One region of the Alteromonas sp. R7 genome, then DNA from elsewhere that is predicted to be linked to it. Evidence: riboswitches for the same ligand, from Rfam matches in the RefSeq annotation. Region 1 holds a riboswitch; the other holds the start of a gene.
The links. A riboswitch is a leader RNA that binds a small molecule or an ion and turns the genes downstream of it on or off. The one in region 1 is predicted to bind thiamine pyrophosphate.
Positions count from the first base shown of each region.

Region 2: another riboswitch for thiamine pyrophosphate. It lies ahead of AC0J2X_RS14625 (TonB-dependent receptor); the one in region 1 lies ahead of thiC (phosphomethylpyrimidine synthase ThiC).

Region 1 covers NZ_JBVTQX010000007.1:223,399-231,959, forward strand. The annotation lists gene AC0J2X_RS13310 (GGDEF domain-containing protein) at 1-210, opposite strand, end outside; gene hemC (hydroxymethylbilane synthase) at 407-1,345, shown strand; gene AC0J2X_RS13320 (uroporphyrinogen-III synthase) at 1,409-2,140, shown strand; gene AC0J2X_RS13325 (uroporphyrinogen-III C-methyltransferase) at 2,141-3,313, shown strand; gene AC0J2X_RS13330 (heme biosynthesis HemY N-terminal domain-containing protein) at 3,310-4,485, shown strand; TPP riboswitch at 4,597-4,708, shown strand; gene thiC (phosphomethylpyrimidine synthase ThiC) at 4,983-6,893, shown strand; gene thiE (thiamine phosphate synthase) at 6,890-8,491, shown strand; gene AC0J2X_RS13345 (HesA/MoeB/ThiF family protein) at 8,484-8,561, shown strand, end outside.
Region 2 covers NZ_JBVTQX010000009.1:1,042-9,602, forward strand. The annotation lists gene AC0J2X_RS14615 (tRNA(Met) cytidine acetyltransferase TmcA domain-containing protein) at 1-1,478, opposite strand, end outside; gene AC0J2X_RS14620 (acyl-CoA thioesterase) at 1,538-1,963, shown strand; TPP riboswitch at 2,094-2,197, shown strand; gene AC0J2X_RS14625 (TonB-dependent receptor) at 2,253-4,343, shown strand; gene AC0J2X_RS14630 (hypothetical protein) at 4,361-4,624, shown strand; gene pnuC (nicotinamide riboside transporter PnuC) at 4,624-5,268, shown strand; gene AC0J2X_RS14640 (phosphotransferase) at 5,225-6,076, shown strand; tRNA gene AC0J2X_RS14645 (tRNA-Trp) at 6,288-6,364, shown strand; gene AC0J2X_RS14650 (hypothetical protein) at 6,672-7,400, shown strand; gene rimI (ribosomal protein S18-alanine N-acetyltransferase) at 7,409-7,909, shown strand; gene AC0J2X_RS14660 (hypothetical protein) at 8,039-8,335, shown strand.

The DNA of each region.
Region 1 (8,561 bases):
TAACGCCACATTGGCGTACACAAAAGCAGCTGACCCCGCCAGCGTTCCAACGAGCAATGGGTTGTTTGTGCCCATGTTGATCCACGCCATAAACGCCATAATGGTGCCACCAACATAAGATATGAAATATAGCGTTAAGCGCCTTCGTTTTGCTTCCGCTTCATCTTGCTGAGCACTTCTAAGTAATTGACGCAACGACGAACTGTCCATAAAAAGACTTATCTCCGCATTTAAAACTAATTGACCATTATTCCTTTCAGCATAGACTGAATGTCTAATAATAACCAAGGAGAAAACTGCGCCTAATTTCAAACATTAATACAGAAAATGCGTATACTACGGGGTATATCGTATGACGTTTTGTGATACATCGTTTTAGTTTCTTTTAATATAGTTTGGAATAGCCATGAGTCACCTCAACACTACCCGCACCGTTCGAATTGCTACTAGAAAAAGTGCTTTAGCGCTTTGGCAAGCAGAGTATGTGAAGGCAAAATTGTTGGAGCATTATCCGTCAATGACCGTTGAGCTTGTGCCTATGAGCACGCAGGGCGACAAAATTTTAGATACACCTCTGGCGAAAATTGGTGGTAAAGGACTTTTCATAAAAGAGCTTGAAATTGCCATGCTTGAAGGCCGTGCCGATATTGCCGTGCACTCTATGAAAGACGTACCGGTTGAATTTCCTGAAGGTTTTGGCCTTCACGCTATTTGTGAGCGAGAAAACCCGTTCGACGCTTTTGTTTCAAATAACCACGACAGTTTAGATGCCCTACCCCAGGGCGCAGTAGTAGGTACGTCTAGCCTTCGCAGACAGTGCCAAATTCGCAAGTATCGCCCTGACCTTATCATCAAGGACCTGCGCGGAAACGTGAATACTCGTCTAGCCAAGCTAGACGCAGATGAGTACGACGCCATTATCTTAGCTTCTGCTGGCCTTATTCGCCTTGAAATGGAATCTCGTATTCGCATGCCGTTACCCGCTGATATTTCACTACCCGCCGTTGGACAAGGTGCCGTAGGTATTGAGTGCCGTAACGACGATGAAGAGCTAATTAAGTTGCTACAGGCGCTGAACCATACGGACACCAATACACGCGTTACTGCGGAACGCGCCATGAACGAGAGATTGGAAGGCGGCTGCCAAGTACCTATTGGTAGCTTTGCCACGCTTGATGGCGATGTGCTGACACTAACCGGCATGGTTGGTAAGCCAGATGGTTCAGAACTGCTCTTTGCTTCTGCTACAGCGTCGCGAGAAAAAGCCGCAGATATTGGTGTTGAAGTTGCGGAATCCCTTCTTGAGCAAGGTGCCGGTGAAATCTTAAAGGCGCTTTATAACTAAGTTATAGTTTGTCGAATGCGTGCAGGTTTACGCAGTAAAATAAAAGGATGAAAATTCGATAGTATGTTGCTGTTTACACGCCCACTGCCAAAGTTAAAAGCAAGTGCTTCTGCCTTTGAAAAAGCCGGAATTGACGCGGTAGGCGTTGCCACGTCTAACATCATTGATATTTCGTCTGAAAGAAAAGCTGCTGCAGAATTTTTAGCGTCAAATGCAGTAAACGCAATTGTTGTTACCAGCGTATATGCTGTAGACACCGTTATTGAAGGCTTACGCGAAACGGCTAACGAATTACCATTGATCATAGCTGTGGGCGATGCCACTGCACGAAAATTACAAGCGGGACTTCAGGCGTTTTCATCGGCGCAGGTTGCTATTCCCGAAGCCCATACATCCGAAGGTATACTGGCAATGCACCAACTTAATGAGGCAAACTGTCAGCATGTCGTTATCATTAAGGGTGAAGGTGGGCGCGACGCCATAGCCACTGGATTAGACGAAAAAGGTATTTTAGTGAATAGCTTTTGCGTTTATAAGAGAGAGCAACTTACAAGCCCAATTTACACAAAACGGTGGAAAATGGGCGAAGTTAGCGGCATTATCGCTACAAGCGAAGCAATGGCACTGCAACTAATTGCGCAATTTGGCCAAGCACTTAAATCTATTAAATGGTTAACAGTGAGCGACCGAATTGCCAAAACCCTTACTAGCCAAGGCATTAAAGAGGTAGCGGTTTGTCAGCGAGCCACCGATCAGGCACTCATCGCCTGGGTAAAGGATAACTGGGAGTATTGAATGGCCAACAACAATGAAAGTAGCCCACAAAAAGAGGAACTCGTGAAAGTGGAAGCTAAAAAAGACGTTATCGAATCTTCTGCCACGCACAGTGAATCAACACCATCGGGTGCTGCTAAAAAGAAATCGTCGGGAAATGGTCTACTGTGGTTTGTTGTAATCATCCTTTTCCTTATTGTGCTTGGTATGGCTGGCGCAGGTTACTGGTATTACATGCAGCAACAGTCGGCAAGCAAGGACTCTGAATCTGCACTTCAAACGACGACCTCTCAGCTAAACACTATTGAGCGTGAGCGCGCTGGTCTTGTTGCCTCTATCGACAAAGTAGCTCGCACCAACCAGACGTTAGAAAGCACGGTAGCCGAGTTAAAAGCGCAAAACGAAAAGCTGACGCTGCAAGCTGAATCGACGCTTGAGCAACTAAATAATATGGAAGGTCGCCGCCCGGCAGACTGGCTCATTGCTGAAGCTGATTACTTAGTTCGCATGGCAGGCAGAAAGCTTTGGTTGGAAAACGACGTACGCACAGCAATTTTGCTGCTAGTTAACGCAGATAAACGCTTAAAGTCGTTGGCCGACCCATCGGTACTTCCGGTTCGCGCAACACTCGCTGAAGACATTCAAACACTTCAACAGCTTAACCCTGTATCACAAAGTTCCGTAGCCCTTGCGCTTACAGGCATGATAGCGCAAATAGATAAGCTACCACTTGATACCTTTGAAAAACCACAAGACGCTAATGCAGAAGACACGACCTTATCGCAGTCTACTGACGACTGGCAAGAGAACCTTGCAAAGGTGTGGCGTTCACTGGTGAACGATTTTCTTACCGTAAAAACCATTGAAGGCCCGGTTGAACCGGTGCTTTCACTGGAAGCGCAGTTTTTAGCAAAAGAACAACTTCGTCTGCAGCTTATGCACGCGCAAACCGCCGCGCTTCAGGGCGATGCAGGGCTTTACAGCCAGTCGCTTCAATACGCTCAAACGTTAATTATTGAAAAGTTCGACACAGAAAAAAGCCAAGTAACGGGCTTTGTAGATGCACTACAAAACCTCATTGCTACTGATGTATCGCGCCCAATACCTACAGAGCTAGTGTCACAAAAACCGCTAGAGCGTCTATTGGATAGCCGCGTTAAGCAAGTGTTCGGACAAGGAGCAAGTGCACTATGAAATGGTTAGCTATTGCCCTTGCGGTATTAGCCGCATTCGTTGTTGCACTAATTGTTGGCCCGATGTTGTTAGGCGATAAGGGCTACGTACTCATATCACTGGGTAACACCGCTGTTGAAATGACGGTGATTAGCTTTTGTATTTTAGTGATAGGTGCCGTCATTGCCTGGTACGTACTATCTCGACTTGTATTGTGGGCGTTAAGCCTGATCACAGGTTCACATAAATGGTTTGGCACCTTAGGTGAGCGCAAACGTAAGCGTGCGTTTTACGACGGCTTACACGCAATGGCTGCAGGTGATTTTGATACGGCTCAAAAGGCGCTAAGCAAAACCACCAACGGCGATTTCGAAGGCGTTAACTATTTGGCGTCAGCGCAAATTGCTTTTGCCAATAACGATTTAGCCAAAGCCCGTTATTTCCTTGTTCAGGCAACTGACTTTCCAAAAGCGAAAGTAGCCGCAACGGTCATGCACGCGCGTATTGATATGGCTGAAGAAAAATACGATGCGGCACTAGAGAAACTTAACGAACTTGACGAGCAAGAGCGCGAGAACAAGCAGGTTGTGCAGTTAAAAGCGCAAATTCTTGCCAAGCTAGGTAAATGGCAAGTACTTCAAGAAAATTTGTCAGGCTGGCGTAAAGCATTGCCCAAAGCAGACTACACTACATGGAGCCAGCGTATTGCCAAAGGTAAGTTTGCGGAAATTGCCAGTAAGCAAGGCGCTGTCGAGCTTAAATCATATTGGGAAACCCTACCCCGCAAGCTTCGTCACGACGATGCTTACCGCGCGGCTTACATTCAACAGTTGCTTGACCAAGGTATGCATGCCGACGCACAGAATTTGCTAGTTGAATGGCAAAAACGTGGCCCGAATAGCGCCCTGTTTCCGCTGTTCACGCAGCTTAATATTCCTGATGCATCGCCATCACTACGACTGCTTGAAAGCTGGATAAAGCAAGACGAAGAAAACGTGTCGCTATACTCCACGCTAGGCCAAGTTGCATTTAACTCAGGCGATGATGTGTTGGCGGAAAAAGCGCTGCTTAAAGCCACTAAAATGAAGTCGCGCAAAGAAGACTTATTGCTGCTGTCTGCAATTAGCGAACGCAAGCACGACACAGCCACTGCACTTCAGCTTTACAAGGAAGGTCAGCAGCTAGCCAGCTAGATGAATATTCATTTAGCTTTCTGGTAGTACTTGTATTACCCGTAAAATTGAAGATATAGTAAAAAGGAATTCTCAATTCGGGTTGTTTCAACAACAACCCGAATTGACTTAAACAACTTGTCGGAGTGCTTCACTGGTAACCCAGTAAGCTGAGACCGCGAAAGTGGGATCCGTAGAACCTGATCAGGCTAATACCTGCGAAGGGAACAAGAAAATACAATGTGCACAATGTTAAACCGTGGTTTAGCGTTGTGAAGCGAAGTTGTTTTGCTGTTGATGATACAGACACACCCATTCCGGTGCTGCTCGTCACTCAAGGTAAACTGTTCAAGTTTATCGCCAAGTCAACATCAACGGTGTAAAGGGCTGCAATCACCAGAACCTTTACCAACAATCTCGCTAAAGTAACGGGATTGTTTCCCTCTACACTTCCACTTTGTATTCTCCTTCACTCCTGACAAGCATTTTTAGAACCTAAATTTACAAGGTAAAATGCTATGTCGAACAGACGCGAACAGCGCCAACAAGCACAACAATTCATTAATGAACTTGCGGGCGAAGCTTACCCAAATTCAACACGCCACTACGAGTGTGGCAGCCGTGACGATATTCGTGTGGCCATGCGCCTTATTCACCAACACGACCGTTTAGTGGGTGGAACAGAAGACAACCCTATTTTAGAACCAAATCCGCCCATTCCTGTTTACGACACTTCAGGCCCCTACGGCGACCCACAAGAAAACATAGATGTGCACAAAGGCCTAGCTCCGCTTCGCCAAAAGTGGATTGAAGAGCGTAGCGATACCCTTGAATTAGAGGGCGTTTCGTCAAGCTTTGCAAAAGAGCGAGAAAACGACATATTTACCGAAGATTTCCGCTTTATTCGCAGCCGCAAACCACTAAAAGCAAAAGCAGGCAAAAACGTAACCCAGCTTCACTACGCAAGACAGGGCATTATTACTCCTGAAATGGAATACATTGCCATTCGCGAGAATATGGGTCGCCAGGCCATTAAAGATGCCGAACTGACGCAGCAGCACAAAGGCGAACACTTTGGTGCGAATTTACCCGATACCATCACGCCTGAATTTGTACGCCAGGAAGTGGCCGCAGGCCGCGCCATTATTCCATGCAACATCAATCACCCCGAGTTGGAACCAATGATTATAGGGCGTAACTTTCTAGTAAAGATTAACGCAAACATTGGTAATTCAGCAGTCACCTCGTCTATTGAAGAAGAGGTAGAAAAGCTGGTGTGGTCAACGCGCTGGGGCGCCGATACCATCATGGATTTATCTACCGGCAGAAACATTCACGAAACCCGAGAGTGGCTGCTGCGAAACAGTCCTGTTCCTCTTGGCACCGTCCCCATCTATCAAGCGCTAGAAAAAGTAAACGGTGTAGCCGAAGATTTAACGTGGGAGATGTTTAAAGACACCCTAATTGAGCAAGCTGAACAAGGCGTAGACTACTTCACCATTCACGCTGGCGTGCTGCTTGAGTACGTACACCTTACCGCAAAGCGGGTAACCGGCATTGTATCGCGCGGCGGTTCGATAATGGCAAAGTGGTGCTTAAGCCACCACCAACAAAGCTTTCTGTATGAGCACTTTCACGATATTTGCGAAATTTGCGCTAAGTACGATGTGGCGCTGTCGCTAGGTGATGGCCTGCGCCCTGGTAGCGTAGCTGACGCTAACGACGACGCGCAATTCTCTGAATTACGTACCCTTGGAGAGCTGACGAAAATTGCATGGGAGTACGATGTTCAGGTAATGATTGAAGGCCCGGGGCATGTGCCAATGCATATGATTAAAGCGAACATGGAAGAGCAGCTTAAGCATTGCCACGAAGCGCCGTTTTATACCCTTGGCCCCCTCACCACCGATATCGCTCCTGGCTACGATCACTTCACTTCAGGTATAGGTGCCGCCATGATCGGTTGGTATGGCTGCGCAATGCTGTGCTATGTAACACCTAAAGAGCATTTAGGCCTACCTAACAAAGAAGACGTTAAACAGGGGCTGATCACCTACAAAATTGCAGCCCACGCTGCCGACTTGGCAAAAGGACACCCAGGTGCACAAATTCGCGACAACGCCATGTCGAAAGCACGCTTTGAATTCAGGTGGGAAGATCAGTTCAATTTAGCTCTCGACCCGCATACTGCGCGCGCTTATCACGATGAAACCTTGCCGCAGGCGTCTGGCAAAGTTGCGCATTTCTGCTCTATGTGCGGCCCTAAATTTTGCAGCATGAAAATTTCTCAGGAAGTGCGCGATGTGGCTAAAAAAGCAGAGCAGCAAGAGTTTGAGAAAGAAAAAGGCATGAAAGAGATGGCCCAGGCATTCAATCAGTCTGGCGCAGAGCTTTATCACACTGCAGATAGCAAGGTAGAGCTACCATGATGGCGAAAGCGTCCATAAACCCTGCATCCAACAACCTCACCACTGCACTTCCTGTAGTGTGGTGTGTGGGAGGTGTGGACTGTAGCGGTGGTGCGGGCGTTACCCGCGACGCCATTACATTGGCCGATCTGAACATCCATGCTTGTGTGCTCACTACACAACTTACCGTGCAATCCAACTCAATCATGCTTAGTAAGGAAAGCATGTGCGCGTCGGCATTAAATCAGCAGTGGCAGGTGCTGTTTGAAGATACCCCGCCACGCGCTATTAAAATTGGCGCTATTGCTAATGATGAGCAAGCGCTGTTGTTGTGTGCACGTATTCAAAAAACATCTAACCCTCGCCCCTTCGTTGTATGGGACCCTGTACTGTCTACCTCGTCAGGTGGCGTGCTGAGTGAGTTAAGCGAAAGCGTAGTTGACGAACTGTTGAATACAGTAGATATCGTTACGCCAAATATCGATGAGCTTGCGTGGCTCACCCATTTGCCAGTTGTTGATGAAGCGAGCTTGCTAAATGCAATCAATCGGCTAAGGGGTAAAGGCGCAAAGAGCGTTTACGTTAAGGGCGGTCACGCCCACTGGCAAAAAAATGTAAGCGATATTTTTGTTTGTGCCTCTCACACTCTTCGTTTTAGCCAGCTGAAATACGCTAACGGCAACCTTCGCGGCACAGGCTGTATGTTAGCCAGCGCATTAGCGGCATTCATTGTGCACGACTACTGCATTGAAGACGCACTTACGCTTGCTAATGCTTACGTCAGCGAAGTTCGTGGCCATACACTACCAAAGCAATGCGCAGCGGCTAACGCAAACGCCATAAGTAACGAATTAACCGCCTACTTTGCACGAACCAACGGCTTTCCCGCAAAACCAGAGAGCTTTCCGCTGGTGACCTTTCACCAACGTGGTGCCACTGCCAATGAAAAAGAGCGGGATAAGGATACCCTTCTTGAAGCCTCGTCTTGTAAAGAAGGCCACTTTCCTGCACTTACTCATACTCATTTAGGCATCTACCCTGTAGTGGATAGCGTGCAATGGATAGCCCGCCTCTGGCCAACGGGCATAAAAATCATGCAGCTGCGGGTTAAACAAGGCTCCCAAGAAGACATTCGTCAGCAAATAAAAGAGGCAATAGAATTGGTGAAACACACCGACTGCCAATTATTCATTAATGACTATTGGGAGCTGGCCATAGAACTCGGGGCTTACGGTGTGCACTTGGGGCAAGAGGATATCGACACCGCAGACCTAAACGCCATCCGTAGTGCGGGTTTACGGCTTGGAATATCAACGCACGGCTTCGCTGAAATTCAACGTGTTCGCGCTTTAAACCCGTCTTACATTGCCCTTGGTCATATCTTCCCCACCAATACCAAAGACATGCCTTCGAAGCCCCAAGGTGTAGCACGTTTAGAAAAGTATGTGCAGCTTTGCGATGGCATTCCCACCGTTGCTATTGGTGGTATTAACTTATCGCGTATAGGCAATGTAGCTAAAACCGGCGTTAGCGGCATTGCTGTGGTAAGTGCAATCACTCAGGCAGCACACCCGCTAAAAGCCTACCAAGCATTGGTTGAGGAGGCTGGGTTTGCTTAGTCATTCAGCTACTCATTCACTTAGTCACTCAGTAGGCCAGCAGTTAGCGCATCAGGATATACGTCGCTAC
Region 2 (8,561 bases), on a different contig from region 1:
AGGTAGTCGCTACCTTCAGCGTTTATGATTGCAGCACCTATCACGTTGTCGTTGAATTTAAGTATGGCAACAAGTACATCCGGGCTATCCATCAAGCGCATAATATCATCGGGCGTAGTTTGATAATGGGCTAATGAAAGTAGCGACATTATTTGCTGAAGCGCCTCTTCGGAAATGCTTTTAAACGAACTTATGAAAAAATCGTAATCTATCGATGCATTAATACTGTTTTTGAAATTAATCTCGCCAATATTGCGCGCCGCATCTCTGTCCTCAAATAAACAAGTCGTATTGAAAAAGGCTTCAATGGGATCATGTTCGAACCATCGTAACGGCGTTGATAGTCTTAAATGGATAGCTGATGGCGGTAAATTAGGGATGAGTTTGTGAATAAAGCCACTGCCTGAGCCTTCATAACCCAAAAGCGTAGTACTAAGCACCCACTGCTTGTGGTTGGCTATGATCCGGTATACATCCGGGAGGGGGATTGAAGCCGCTTCATCAACAATTACAACGTCATACTTTTCATCTTCTGTGGTATATAACAAGGCACTGTCAGGGGGCACCCATTTTACAATTCCAAACGTCGCTGTCTCATTCTTATCACCAAGGCTTAGTTGGGCTTGAATGTTAGCGGTGGATGGTTGTTGTGTTTTGACACCGGCTATTTCGTGCTGTTGAATACGTGAAAGCACGTTCTTCACATTATCGAACCGTTCACTGGTTAACAGTACATTTTTACCCTGTCTGATTAGGCTTTCAATGAATATACCTAATAATGATGACTTGCCTCTGCCTCTTGGGGCGGTAATCAGCGCGTTTAGTTTATTAAGTGAGTGTGCTTGATATAAACGACTGTATGCCTGCTCTTGCTCTTCTGATTTAAATAGTGAGCCTCTATAGACGTTTGATGTTACGCCTTGGCTAATGCGGTACATAGCCGTATCTGGAAGTGTGGTTTTTTCTTCAGTGTGAAATGCCACGTAGTCGTTGTTACGCAGGTGCTTTATAAAGCGTTCGAGGTATCGACTTTGTGTAAGCGTAAACCCCTCCGACAGGAACGAGACCGAAATATTGTTGACCCATTCACTCAATGCAGGGCAAATAAGTATTAAACAACCACTGCGTTTAACGATCCCCGCCACTGCCATCACGTCGCCAGGTTTGAATGAATCGCGACAGTCTAATGTGGCAATGTCACATTCGCTCCCCAGTACTTGTTTGCGGTTCTTTCCCTTAAGTGTATCGCCAGCAAAATTCACAACGCTTATAGATGAAACTTCATCTACAAAGGCTTGAACGCTACGTATGGCAGCTTCACAAAAATCATCATTGCCAGATATTACAAGCATTCTCCGGTGAAGCGGGCAAGTCACGTTTGATAAGTGTGAAGCGTGAGAGCTTTTTTTGCAGCCATTTTCGCCGCTATTTTCAAAGTAGGGGGCTAATAGCCATTCGCGTAATTGAGTTAGCGCCATGAATCAGTTTTTTCGGTATAATCTAACGCTATAGTAGCGATTTATTATGAGGAATTCGAATGCGCTTTCTTTCTCGGCGTCTAGTTATGCCAAACGACCTTAATTACGCCAATTCTTTGTTCGGTGGCCGCGCGTTAGAATGGATAGACGAAGAAGCTGCAATTTGGGCTATTTGTCAGCTAGAAACTAATTGCTTGGTAACTAAGCATATTGGTGAAATTAGTTTCGAATCACCGGCTATGCAGGGTGATATCGTAGAGTTTGGTCTAGAAACTAAAGCTGTAGGCCGTACGTCTATTACCGTAAGCTGCTTGGTACGCAACAAAGCAACCAAGAAAACCATCTGTTTTGCAGACGATATCGTTTTCGTAAAGGTTGACCCTGATACGCGTCAACCAACCGCACACGGCAAAACGTTGGAAGGTTTAAAAGCACAAACTGACGATGAAGTACGTCGCCTAAATATGAATATTGACGCTGAATAGCCCTAAGCTTTCAACGCCTTATATCATATATAAAACCTTACGTTAGCTTAACGTCTTATCTGCTTGACGGCGTGTATCGAACTGGTAGACTCCGTCGCAGAAGTTGAGTTTGCTAGTTTTAGCAGCGCAACACTATACCAAGGGGTGTCCGTTTTCGGTCTGAGATCCACATTCGTGGGAACCCTTAAACCTGATCCGGATAATACCGGCGTAGGGATGGTTCACAATATAGCCTTATCACCTGCCGTTAGACCCGGATCTTTTTTCTTAAATAAGAATAAGAGATCCCATGTATAAAACACTTTTCACACTTTCACTGCTTGCTAGTTCCGTTGCGGCCTATGCGCAACAAACCAATGTAAGTAACACTTCAGATAGCACGCCATCAGATATTGAGCGCGTCATCGTATCTGGTGATTTTCGTCAAACTACACTCGACCAGTTAAGTGCTAGCGCGACCATTTTAGATCAAGAGCGTCTTCGCAGTAGACAGCCGAGCCATATCGACAGTGTGCTAAACAGTATTCCAAACGTAAACTTTGCAGCTGGTGCGTCTCGCGGCCGCTTCGTGCAAATTCGCGGTATTGGAGAGCGTAGTCAGTTCGCCGAGCCTATCAATCCTTCTGTAAGCTTTATCGTCGATGAATTTGATTTTTCAGGCCTTGCTGCGGCAGGTCTTATTTTTGATACTAAACAACTAGAGGTATATCGCGGACCTCAGGCTACCTTATACGGCACAGGTGCATTGGCCGGAGCGGTTAAACTCTCCAGTAATGACGTGGGTAGCGACGCCCCAGACTACGTTGAAGCCCGCATTGGGAACAAAGAGAGTTACCGTATTGAAGGCGCCACTGGTGATGATATCAACACGGATTGGGGCTATCGTGTTGCGCTGGTTCATAATCGCAGTGATGGCTTTGTAGAAAATACGTTCTTAAATAGAAGCGATACCGCGAATATCGATGAAACCGCACTGCGCTTTGCCGTTGAAGGCAGTGTAGATGAGCGAACCACACTAGCGCTTACTTATCGCTGGTACGATATCGATAACGGTTACGATGCATTCTCGCTAGACAATGACAACAAAACGCTGTCTGATGAACCTGGATTTGACGAACACCAAACCCACGCTGTTAGCGCGCGCTCTACAACCAATACAGCAGCGGGCGACTTTATTCTAATTGCCACCCATGCTTCTCACAATATTGCTTATGGATACGATGAAGACTGGACATTCACAGGGTTTCACCCGTGGGGTTATACGTCTTTTGACGCCTATTATCGCGATGTAGAAACACAGACCGGAGAGATGCGTTTCGTGTCATCTGACAGTGCCGCACTTTTTGATGGTATGACTGACTGGACAATAGGCGTATTTTATAAAAGCACGGAAGAAAAGCTGCTGCGTCAGTACACTTATTTGGATAGTGACTTTGCCAGTGAATACACGCCTACGACGACCGCTATATATGCTCAGACTGAAAGTCGTTTGAACGAAAATTTAGTACTTGTAGCAGGGTTAAGAGTAGAAAACTACGATTTTGATTACGCTGATAACAACCAGCTCACTCGCGCGTTCGACACCACCATGGTAGGCGGGAAAGTCGCGCTTCAGTATACACAGGGCGATCACTTCTATTACGGCAGTATTTCACGCGGATATAAAGGGGCAGGCTTTAACCCCGACAGCCGCGTGAATGACAATCAGCGATTCTTCGACGAAGAGTATAACTGGAACTACGAAGTAGGCGTTAAGGGCCCATTACTTACGCCTGACCTAATTGCTCGTGCTGCAATTTTCTATATGGATAGAAAAGATACTCAGGTGAGCGATTTTGACGTTATCACTCGTGATGACGGTACGGCAGGGTTCGTAGATATTATTGATAATGCTGATTTAGGAACAAACAAAGGAGCCGAGCTGGAGCTTAGCTGGATTGCTAGTGATGCATGGCAGCTTGATGCAAGTGTTGGTTACCTAAGCGCTACCTTTGAAGGGTATACGCTTGCAGACGGTACTGAAGTGTCTGAGCAAAGACAGGCTCAATCACCTAAGTGGACCGCAAACCTGTATAGTGAGTACGCACTTACAGATAACATGCTTTTGCGTGTAGATGTAGATTACAAAAGCGAATACCGTTTTTCTGACGGCCATGATGTAACCTCGCCAAGTACTACGCTGGTTAATTCGGAGATTGTGATGTTACACGGTGATTGGCAGACATCACTGTGGGTACAAAATGCGTTTGATCGTGAGTACTACACCCGTGGATTCGGTGGTTTCAGCAACGACCCTCGCGATGAGTATGCCTTCGATGAGCCATATTACCAAATAGGTAACGGTCGTCAGTTTGGCGTTACTGTTAAGTACGCGTTTTAAAATAAAAGGAAACAGACATGCAAGTTATGGTTGAACTGTCGTTGTACCCATTGGTTAACGAATACATTCCACCTATTCAAGATTTCATTGATAGGTTAAATAGCTATAGTGATATTGCAGTTTCAACAAGTTCAACCAGCACGCAGGTTACAGGTGACTATGGTGTGGTTATGAAAGTACTTGGTGAAGAAATGCAAAGGACCCATGAAGAAGTGGGGCAGGCTATTTTCGTTGCTAAGTTTTTAAATTTTGATGCCATGCAATCTAGAAAATCATCTTAATGGCTAACTTTTTTTCTGAGTTCACTTCTCAAATTGCCGCTACTTCACTGTTAGAGTGGGTAGCGGTTGTCCTCGCTATTGCCTATGTGCTGTTAGCCGCAAAACAGAACAGCTGGTGTTGGCTGTGCGCCTTTGTGAGTACCGCAATTTACACCTGGCTATTTTGGCAGGTGACTTTGCCATTTCAGTCTGCGCTTAACTTCTTTTATATGATAATGGCGGGATACGGTTATTATCAGTGGTCGAAAGGGGCGGAAGACGGCGATGTTAAGCCAGTGCTTCATTGGCCTCTCTGGGCTCATTTGCTCATTGTGCCGAGTATGTTATTGCTCGCTTGGGTTCTGTCTGAGGTGGCAGGCTCACAGTTCAATAGTGAGTACCTACTATTAGATGCGAGCATTAATTTATTGAGTGTAGTCACAACATTTATGGTGGCGCATAAAATCCTGCAAAACTGGGTTTATTGGTTTTTCATCAATTTAGCGTCCGCCTATTTATACCTGCAAGTGGGTTATGCATTATCTGCTTGCCTGTTCTTAGGCTATGTTGGTTTTGCGGTATTTGGGTATTACCAGTGGCTAGTACAATATAAAAAACAAGGTGAACAGGTTGGATATCATCGCCACGCTGCAAAAGGCGCTTAATCTTAGCGACAGTGCGAAAATTTCGTCACACCCTGCTGGAGCGGTAAATCACGTTTACCGCGTTCAAGAGCTCGCAGATAGTCAGTTACCCTTGACTGCAAATAACCTTCAAAGTAGTGGGCAACCAAAGTCGGATCATAACCCTGTCGACTTAGCGGTGAAATGGATGGGCGATGATGACTTTAGTGGGGTTAATCGTGCGCACCAATTTGCTTTGCAGCAACAGCTTTATAGGTTGGGAGTAGCGCCGCAACCTATATGGTTAAGCGATGATGAAACCATCTGGGTTGAGCAGTGGCTAGAGCACAGTGAAAGTGCGACGCTTTCAATGCTTGAGCTGGCCAACACCCTCGCTCGTATTCATTCTTTGCCCATTACCGCTAGGCCATTAGATTTAGCATCAAGATGGCAGCATTATATTAATGTTGCACAGCTCGATATGAGCAGTGAGCTTTATCTAAAAGCCCAATCATTGCGGAAACAAGTAATAAAAAGTGAACAAGACGATGACGACTATGTGTTATGTCATAATGACTTGCTAACTAATCACTTATTACTGAGCGCAGATAACTCACTCAAAATTATTGATTGGGAATATGCCGCCATGGGAAACCGCTACTTCGATTTAGCAAGTTGCTGCCTTATCAATAAACTTGAAATCAATGAAAGTAGAGAGCTCGTTAAGCATTACGCCAAGCTAATGAATATCGATGAGCACGACGCGATAGCGAAATTTGATCTGCACACCGAGATTGTCGCTATCACTAATGACCTGTGGTTTGCTGCGCTTAACGCCAATAAGGTCTAATTGTCATAAACTGCTCCGCATTTAAAAGTGACGCTGTATAGAAGTCGGTTTAAAAGCGGGCAATAAGACAAAACACAGGTGATGGATAAAGCCTATTTGGTGTTATTCGATTGAAAAAACAGCGCATTGCGTGTTAATTAAGCATGCAGTGCATGGTAGTGATAAAAAGGCTTTACCTTTTTAATGTCATCCGTATAATGCACAGCGCGCTAGGGGTGTAGTTCGAATTGGTAGAACAGCGGTCTCCAAAACCGATGGTTGGGGGTTCGAGTCCCTCCACCCCTGCCACTTTCTCTTCTTGTGAACGTTTACGTTCAAATTCTAAATCGTTTCTTTGTTAAATTCTTCTTAAATTTTTTTGGTTTCTGTTGCTAGTGCTTAATTTGCTGCAGCTGTTTTATTTCCTCTTATACCAAGGGCTAGGCATTATAAATTCGCGAATAATACTTAAGAATCAACGCTTATGAATTAACGCTTGAGCATTAAACTGCAGGTACAATCCGAGCAAAAGAACGCGATAGTTATTCAACCAAGCCTGCAACTTTAGTAAACTAAACAAATACAATGAACTATCCACGTTAGGTGTTTTTGCGCAATGTCTCTTACTTCATATCAGCAGGCGGTTTTACAGGAAATGGGGATCCCGGTTTGGATCACCAAAGACGCCTACACTGAGCTAAAGCAGGAAGACCAAGCGAAACAAAACAACGCCAATGCAGCACAACGCAACGTCGGCAGTACAAATAGTTCATCGACACAGTTACCCTACAGCCAAAACGCTCAAACCAATAAGCCGCCTTCAAAGCCAATATCTCAAGAAGAAAAGCAATCACGGCTTGCTCAGTTGCGGGCAAATGTTGGCAGTAGCACGAAAGATAAGGCTAAGCCTAAAGACGGCGGGGCAGCAAAACTTTCCACACCTGGCGGGTCGCACAATGACGGGAAAGCAGGGCAAACCGAAACAGGTGCTTCACAGTCACACAACATTTCGCCGTCTTTCGACAATGCGGTTACCTCGCAAGAGTCTTTAACAAAGTCTATTGGCGCAAAAGGGCCGGTATCGCCTGAAGGTATCCCGTTAAGTGCCGAACAGAAAGCTAAATCACAGCAATGGCTGAAGGACTTGCAGCTAGCCTGTGTTCAGTTGGGTATACCGTCACAGTGGGCTAGCACCATAATGATTGGCCGTACGCTATCGGTAACCGAAACGGCCATTATATTGCCAGCCACACCGCTAAAACTCTCAACTGTGCAGAAACGGGAACTGTGGGCGCAGCTTATCAGCGCAGCACGCGAATTAAACCACTCCGCTAACGGCCAGTAGTCGCGTCGATGAAGTTAACAATCGTACCGCCACAAGGCTTTAACGAGCACATTGAACTTGCGCATGCTATCCATCAAGAGGCACAAGTGTCGCCTTGGAAACTAAGTACCTTCGCGGATTGTTTCACCAAACCCTATTACGGGGTGTTTGCCTTTGAAAATGACAAGATTGTTGGCTATGCCATCATGCTTGAAGTCGTTGATGAAGCTACGCTGATGGATATTGCGGTAGACAGTGGCGCAAGAGGCAAGGGGGTAGGTCGCGCTTTAGTTGATTTTGTCATTGAGACATCGGTAAAAAATGCAATGCGTGAAATGTGGCTAGAAGTGCGTGAAAGTAACCATACTGCTATTGCGCTTTATGAGAGCTCGGGGTTTGAGCATATAGAAACCCGCAAAAATTATTACACCGTAAAAAATAATGATGACGGGCATGACAAGAGTAATGGAAACAGCGCACAAAAAGAAAACGCTAAAATCATGAAGTGGACAAACCCCACCTTGGCCTAGTGTTTGTATTCCTAGGCATATACGTTTCGCGTATATCAAAGCACTATCTGAACTCAGCATACGCTTCCCAGCTTATAGTAGCGCGTGTTTAAATCGCATCACGTTCTCTTCACCTAAGGTAGAATCAGCATGGCTAAAGTGCTCAACAAAGCGATAGTCTCATCGAAGCGATTTGCTATTAATGTGGTTACCTACAAAGAGGGTCATAGCGTGTTAGAGCATAATGACCCTATGGGCAGCGGGCGTTACTTTAAATTTAATGTAGTACTAAAAAAGCCGAAGCGCGGCGGTCAATTTTGGGCAGAGAAAGTCATCTTTAATCTCTTTAACCGCATTTACTTTTTTCGGCCAGATAAGTACATGCACAGCGTAAGCAAAATAGAAAGAGGTGAGCGGAAGCTGCTGTCAGTTGCATTGTACCTGTAGGTCAAAGTGTTTATCAGTGATTAACCACCCGTATAGCAAAGTTTCCACAAGGTTTTAAAAAGTTGACCATTTGGTCGATAAATTGGCGTGTATACACGGTCAGGAAGGTTTTAATCCCTTGCTAATTCACTTATATTTGCGCCCTTAAAATTCTCCGCCTACATTCAGCTTACCGGGCGGTAGAAACTTCTCTTAACGCAGTTCGTGTAATTGGATTTTTTAAAAC